Regions from separate parts of the Burkholderia sp. Bp9140 genome, predicted to be linked through region 2. Evidence: predicted binding sites of a transcription regulator. Region 2 holds the regulator's gene; the other holds the start of a gene.
What was found. The regulator HrcA, encoded in region 2, represses chaperone genes, less so after heat shock. The targets are predictions, from matches to a motif close to TTAGCACTCNNNNNNNNNGAGTGCTAA.
Positions count from the first base shown of each region.

Region 1 (3,925 bases), on a different contig from region 2:
ACGGCGACGCCCCGGCGCGCGTGCCGGTCGACGCCGACGGCGTGCAGCGGGTGACGATCGTCGGCGGCAGCTATTTCTTTCGTCCGAAGCACGTGATCGTCCGCGCGCACGTCCCGGTCGAACTGACCGTGTCGGCCGAGCCGGGCGTCGTGCCGCACAGTTTCGAGATCGACGCGCCGCAGGCCGGCATCGCGGTTCACACCGAACTCGGCACGACGCCGCGCACCCTGCGCTTCACGCCGACGGCGCCCGGCCGCTTCGCCTACTATTGCACGCATCGGCTGCTGTTCCTGCGCAGCCATCGCGAGCGTGGAATGGAAGGCGTGCTCGACGTCGAGGCGGCGCCGTGATCGCCGCATTGCTGGCCGCGAGCCTGATAGGAGCGAGCATGACAGCCGACCCCGTGACCGTTGCGCAGGCACATTTCGACCAGGTCCGCTCGTACCGCGCGACGATCCGCTCGTCGGCGCGAAGCGGCGAGCACGCCGAATTCCGCTATGCGTACCTGAAGCCCGGTTTCGTCCGGATGGACTTCGTGTCGCCCCATCACGGCGCGGTACTCGCGTACGATCCCGGCGAAGGCAAGGTTCGGCTGCGCCCGTTCGGCGAGCATGCACTGCCCGCGTTGACCTTGTCGCCGTCCAATCCGCTCGTGCGCGACCGCAGCGGCCATCGCGTCGACCGGTCGGACGTCGGCGAGTTGCTGCGCAACGTGCATGTGCTGCAGCAGGGCGGCGCGACCGTGACGGAAGGCGAGGAGACCATCGGCGGCCGGACCGCGCTGCGCGTGTCGGTGACGGGCGCGCCCGCGCACGTGGTCGACGGCGTGCATCGCTACCGGCTGTGGCTGGACACCAAGGACGGCTTTCCGCTGAAGGTCGTCAGCTTCGCGGACGGCGACGGCGACCCGCTCGAAACGGTGACGTTCGACCACGTCGAGATCGACGTCGCGTTTCCCGCCCGCTTTTTCGCACCCTGATCGCGATTCGTGCCGGAGGCTGCATGGCGGAATACCGGTTTTCGACGACGTGGCGCGTGGACGCGCCGCTCGCGGCGGTCTGGGATGCGATCTACGAGGTCGACCGCTGGCCCGACTGGTGGAAGGGCGCCGTGCGGACCGTCGAGATCGAGCGCGGCGACGTGCGCGGCGTCGGCGCGCTGCAGCGATACACGTGGAAGGGCGCGTTGCCGTACCGGCTGACCTTCGACATGCGCGTGCTGCGCGTCGAGCGGCCGCATGTGCTCGAAGGCCGCGCGAGCGGCGCGATCGAAGGGGACGGCTGCTGGTCGTTCGCGGGCGACGGCACGCGTACCGTCGTGCGCTACGAGTGGCACATCCGCACGCGCGAGCGCTGGATGAACTGGCTGGAGCCGGTTGCACGGCCGCTATTCATCTGGAATCACGACGTCGTGATGCGCGAAGGCGCGAAAGGGCTCGCGCGTCTGCTCGGCGCGACGGTCGAAACCGACGGCCGGACGTTCCAGCCGGTCGCGGGCTGTCCGGACATGTGACGATCCGGCACCGGGCGGTGCGCCCCGTCGGCGCCCGGGCAGGTTTTTTCATGCGATGCCGGAGACCAACGGAACTCGGTGCTTACCCCGTGTCAAATCGGTGCGAGGGTCGGGATATCCCGCATCGTGCCGGATCCCGGCGCGCGTGGAAGATGCCTACTTGGTTGTTTCAAAAGGATTTTTCTAATTCATCCCCGTTTTTCCGCCGTTTCTGGCCGGGTGAAAAAACCTCCGGCTCCCCTTCTTGAATTTGTCAAAACCCGTCCATATAATTAGCACTCGCTGCACGAGAGTGCTAACAATTCTCTGCCGGGCAACCCGCCGGGCAGATTCCCTAAGCGTTCTTCAATCTCAGTCAAGAGAGGAGTGAATATGAACCTTCGTCCTTTGCACGATCGCGTGATCGTCAAGCGCCTGGATCAGGAAACCAAGACCGCCTCGGGCATCGTGATCCCCGAAGCTGCTGCTGAGAAGCCGGATCAAGGCGAGATCCTTGCGGTCGGCCCGGGCAAGCGCGACGACAAGGGCGCGCCGATCGCGCTCGACGTGAAGGTCGGCGATCGCGTGCTGTTCGGCAAGTACGCTGGCCAGACCGTCAAGGTCGACGGCCAGGAGCTGCTGGTCATGCGCGAAGAAGACATCATGGCCGTGGTCAACGCGCAGTAAGCGTCCACTGACGGTACATATTCCCAAGAATTCAAGGAGTTAGAAGATGGCAGCTAAAGACGTCGTATTCGGCGATTCCGCCCGTTCGAAGATGGTCGAAGGCGTGAACATTCTCGCCAATGCAGTCAAGGTCACGCTGGGTCCGAAGGGCCGCAACGTCGTGCTCGAGCGCAGCTTCGGCGGCCCGACGGTCACCAAGGACGGTGTGTCGGTCGCGAAGGAAATCGAGCTGAAGGACAAGCTCCAGAACATGGGCGCGCAAATGGTCAAGGAAGTGGCTTCCAAGACCAGCGACAACGCAGGCGACGGCACGACGACGGCAACCGTCCTCGCGCAATCGATCGTTCGCGAAGGCATGAAGTACGTCGCATCGGGCATGAACCCGATGGACCTGAAGCGCGGCATCGACAAGGCAGTCGCAGCGGCTGTCGAAGAGCTGAAGAAGATCAGCAAGCCGTGCACGACGAACAAGGAAATCGCACAGGTCGGCTCGATCTCGGCGAACAGCGACACGTCGATCGGCGATCGCATCGCTGAAGCGATGGACAAGGTCGGCAAGGAAGGCGTGATCACCGTCGAAGACGGCAAGTCGCTCGCCGACGAACTCGACGTCGTCGAAGGCATGCAGTTCGACCGCGGCTACCTGTCGCCGTACTTCATCAACAACCCGGACAAGCAAGTCGCCGTCCTCGACAACCCGTTCGTGCTGCTGCACGACAAGAAGGTGTCGAACATCCGTGATCTGCTGCCGGTGCTCGAGCAAGTCGCGAAGGCTGGCCGTCCGCTGCTGATCATCGCTGAAGACGTCGAAGGCGAAGCGCTCGCGACGCTGGTCGTCAACAACATCCGCGGCATCCTGAAGACCGTTGCGGTCAAGGCGCCGGGCTTCGGCGACCGCCGCAAGGCCATGCTGGAAGACATCGCGATCCTGACCGGCGGTCAGGTCGTCGCGGAAGAAACCGGCCTGACGCTCGAGAAGGCAACGCTGGCAGAACTGGGCCAGGCGAAGCGCATCGAAGTGGGCAAGGAAAACACGACGATCATCGACGGCGCAGGCGAAGCCGTGAACATCGAAGCGCGCGTCAAGCAAGTTCGCACGCAAATCGAAGAAGCGACGTCGGACTACGACCGTGAAAAGCTGCAAGAGCGCGTGGCCAAGCTGGCCGGCGGCGTGGCAGTGATCAAGGTCGGTGCTGCGACCGAAGTCGAAATGAAGGAAAAGAAGGCACGTGTCGAAGACGCACTGCACGCAACGCGCGCAGCTGTGGAAGAAGGCATCGTGGCAGGCGGCGGCGTTGCGCTGATCCGCGCTCGCACCGCGATCGCAGCCCTGACCGGCGCGAACGCCGACCAGAACGCCGGCATCAAGATCGTGCTGCGCGCAATGGAAGAGCCGCTGCGCCAGATCGTCACGAACGGTGGCGAAGAAGCCAGCGTCGTGGTGGCGGCAGTGGCTGCAGGCACGGGCAACTACGGCTACAACGCAGCAACGGGCGAGTACGTCGACATGGTTGAAGCCGGCGTCGTCGACCCGACCAAGGTCACGCGCACCGCACTGCAGAACGCAGCGTCGGTTGCAGGCCTGCTGCTGACGACGGACGCAGCGGTCGCGGAACTGCCGAAGGAAGATGCACCGATGCCGGGCGGCATGCCGGGCGGCATGGGCGGCATGGGCATGGACATGTAATCGACTTCGGTCGATGGTGTCCGGAACGCGCAGCGATGCGCGTTCCAGCCAAAAGAAAAG
Region 1 is NZ_QTPQ01000005.1:167,719-171,643, reverse strand. Features, by position in the region: gene DIE21_RS06570 (quinol oxidase) at 1-350, shown strand, start outside; gene DIE21_RS06565 (DUF1571 domain-containing protein) at 347-979, shown strand; gene DIE21_RS06560 (SRPBCC family protein) at 1,003-1,512, shown strand; gene DIE21_RS06555 (co-chaperone GroES) at 1,885-2,178, shown strand; gene groL (chaperonin GroEL) at 2,225-3,865, shown strand.
Region 1: the regulator HrcA is predicted to act here: its motif matches at 1,785-1,811, upstream of DIE21_RS06555 (co-chaperone GroES).

Region 2 (3,925 bases):
GCACGCCGGCCTCGCCGAGCTCGCGCAGCGTCGGCGCCGTGTACGGCTGCAGCCACTCGGCCTTGCCGAACCGCGACTGGAACGTCACGCGGCACTCGAGCGTCGACAGCCCGAGCACGGCCATCAGCAGCGCGCCCGTCTGCTGGCACTGGTCATGATAGGGGTCGCCCAGGTCGAGCGTGCGTTTCGGCACGCCGTGAAAGCTCAGCACCAGCTTGTCGCCGGCCGCGAAATCGGGCCGGCCGTGCTGCGCCCAGTACTGGCGCACCTGCTCGGCCAGCGCGTGAATGTAGGCCGGATGGTCGGCGTACTGCCGCACCGTGCGCACTTCCGGCTGGTTGCGCATCCGCGCGAGCGCGGCGAACGCGGCATCGAATGCCGTCGCGGTGGTGGACGCCGAGTACTGCGGATACATCGGCATCAGCAGCACGCGCTCGACGCCGGCACGCTTGAAGTGCGCGAGCGCCTGTGCAATGTTCGGGCTGCCGTAGCGCATCGCGTAGTCGACCGTCACCTGATAGCCGTTCGAGGCCAGCAGGTGGCGCACGCCGTCGGCCTGGCGCTCGGTGTATACGCGCAGCGGCGAGCCCTCGGGCATCCAGACGGCCGCGTATTTCTTCGCGGACGCGCGGCCGCGCAGCGGCAGGATCAGCGCGCGCAGCAACACCTGCCAGACGACCTGCGGGATTTCGACGACGCGGGGATCCGACAGGAATTCGGCCAGATAGCGCCGCACCGCGCGCGGCGTCGGGGCGTCTGGCGTGCCGAGATTGATCAGCAGCACGCCGATGCGATGGGCAGCCGCGACGCTCGAAGGCGGCTCAAGATCGAAACGCATGGGCAGGAACGTGCTCGGGGCACGCAGTCGGACGGCCCTCAATTATAGCGGGCCGCCTCGCTCGGGTCGGCTGGCCGTTCGGCCGACTGGCGGCGCGCGCGGCGCCGCGGCACGATGGCGGGACGGTGTCGCTCCAGGTTACTGCTGGCTCAGCGTGAGCGACAGCAGGCGCGCGGTGATGTCGACGATCGGGATCACGCGGTTGTAAGCCATGCGGGTCGGCCCGATCACGCCGAGCGTGCCGACGATCTGGCCGTTCACCTCGTATGGAGCGGTGACGACGCTCATCTCCTCGATCGGCACGAGCGTCGATTCGCCGCCGATGAAGATCTGCACGCCCTGGGCGTGGCTCGACACGTCGAGCAGTTGCAGGAGGCCCGTCTTTTGGTCGAACACGTCGAACAGCTTGCGCAGCCGCGCCATGTCGGACGACAGATCCGCCACTTCGAGCAGGTTGCGCTCGCCGGAAATGAGCACGGTGTCCTCGGTGTCGGGCACCTCGGTGCTGGCCGTCACGGCCGCGTGCATCAGCGTGGTCATGTCGCCGCGCAACTGGTCGATCTCGTCACGCAGGCGGCGGCGCACCTCGTCGAACGACAGCCCGGCGAAATGCGCATTGATGTAGTTGGACGCCTCGGTCAGCTGCGACGGCGAATAGTCGCGCGGCGTCGCGAGCATCCGGTTCTGCACGTCGCCCTCGGGCGTGACGATGATCAGCAGGATGCGCTTGTCCGACAGGCGCATGAACTCGATCTGCTTGAACACGTGGCTGCGGCGCGGCGTCAGCACGACGCCCGCGAACTGCGACAGGTTCGACAGCACGCTCGCGGCGGCCGCCACGACCCGCTGCTGCGGCTCGCCGGCCTGCAGCGTGTTCTGTACCTGGCGCGCCACGGCTTCGGCGTCGATCGGCGCCTCGACCGTCAGCATCGTGTCGACGAACAGGCGGTAGCCGCGCGGCGTCGGCACGCGGCCGGCCGACGTGTGCGGGCTCGACACGAGGCCGAGCTCCTCCAGGTCGGACATCACGTTGCGGATCGTTGCCGGGCTCAGCTCGAGCCCGGAGTAACGGGACAACGTGCGCGAGCCGACCGGCTGACCGTCGGCGATATACCGTTCGATCAGGGTTTTCAGGAGGGTTCGTGCGCGAGGATCTAGCATGATGGAAAATTTTAGCGCAACCGCGCGAGCACGGCGAGTGGCCGCGGCCACAGTCGCGCGGGCTGACCGATCCGGCCCCGTCTGCGCACAGCCGGTTCTTTTCGTCAACGAGCTATGGTGTAATGCCGGCATGAAAACCGGTAATCAGTTCAACACCGTCGCGCTCGTCGGCCGGAGCAACACGCCCGGCATCGCCGAGCCGCTCGCCACGCTGGCTGGCTGCATCGCGAAGCTCGGCTTCGAGGTCGTGTTCGAAGCCGACACCGCGCGCGAGATCGGCATCTCCGGCTATCCGGCGCTCACCCCGGCGGAAATCGGGGCGCGCGCGGACGTGGCGGTCGTGCTCGGCGGCGACGGCACGATGCTCGGCATCGGCCGCCAGCTCGCGCCGTACAAGACGCCGCTGATCGGGATCAACCACGGGCGGCTCGGCTTCATCACGGACATCGCGGCCGCCGACATGCAGGCGCGCGTTCCAGTGATCCTGTCGGGCAAGTTCGAGCGCGAGGAGCGCTCGCTGCTCGAGGCCCGGATCGTGCGCGACGGTGAACCGATCTACCACGCGCTCGCGTTCAACGACGTCGTCGTGAACCGCAGCGGCTTTTCCGGGATGGTCGAGCTGCGCGCGTCGGTCGACGGCCGGTACATGTATAACCAGCGCTCGGATGGCCTGATCGTCGCGACGCCGACCGGCTCGACCGCGTATGCGCTGTCGTCGGCCGGCCCGATCCTGCATCCGCAACTCCAGGGCATCGTGCTCGTGCCGATCGCGCCGCATGCGCTGTCGAACCGGCCGATCGTGCTGCCCGACGATTCGAAGATCGCGATCCAGATCGTCGGCGGCCGCGACGTCAACGTGAACTTCGACATGCAGTCGTTCACCGCGCTCGAGCTGAACGACACGATCGAGGTGCGCCGCTCGAAGCACACGGTGCCGTTCCTGCACCCGGTCGGCTACAGCTACTACGCAACGCTGCGCAAGAAGCTGCACTGGAACGAACACGCATCGAACGAAGACGACAAGGCGTCCTGACGCACCCCCGCCCGACACCATGCTCCGCCACCTCTCGATTCGCGACTTCGTCATCGTCGCCGCGCTCGATCTTGAATTCGACAGCGGCTTTACCGTCTTTTCCGGCGAAACCGGCGCCGGCAAATCGATCCTGATCGACGCCCTCGCCCTCGCCCTCGGCGAACGCGCCGACGCGAGCGTCGTGCGCGCGGGCTGCGGCCGCGCCGACATCACCGCCGAATTCACGCCGCACGACCGCGTCGCGCGCTGGCTCGACGAACATGCGTTCGACGCCGAGGACACCGTGATGCTGCGCCGCGTGATCGACGCGAACGGCCGCTCGCGCGCGTTCATCAACGGCACCAGTGCGACGCTCGCGCAGCTGCGCGAGCTCGGCGAGATGCTGGTCGACATCCACGGCCAGCACGCGCACCAGTTGCTGATGCGGCCCGACGCGCAGCGCGAGCTGTTCGACACGCACGCAGGCCTCGTCGCCGATGCCGCGAACGTCGCCCGCGCGTGGCGCGTATGGCGCGACGCGACGCAGGCGATCGACGCCGCGAAGGCGCACGAGCGCGAACTGCAGCTCGAACGCGAAAAACTCGCCTGGCAGCTCGCCGAGCTCGACAAGCTCGCGCCGCAACCGGGCGAATGGGACGAGGTCGGCAGCGAGCACAAGCGGCTGTCGCACTCGGCGAACCTGATCGCCGGCGTGCAGGGCGCGCTCAACGCGCTGTCGGAAGCCGACGACGCGATGCTCCCGCAGCTCGGCGCGATCGTGTCGAAGCTGCGCAGCCTGGCCGACTACGACACGGGGCTCGGCGATGCGCTCGCGTCGCTCGAGCCGGCCGAGATCCAGCTGCAGGAAGCCGTCTATTCGCTGTCGCACTACGCGCAGCGCCTCGATCTCGACC
Region 2 is NZ_QTPQ01000014.1:83,404-87,328, reverse strand. Features, by position in the region: gene hemH (ferrochelatase) at 1-838, opposite strand, end outside; gene hrcA (heat-inducible transcriptional repressor HrcA) at 977-1,999, opposite strand; gene DIE21_RS13955 (NAD kinase) at 2,130-3,032, shown strand; gene recN (DNA repair protein RecN) at 3,052-3,925, shown strand, end outside.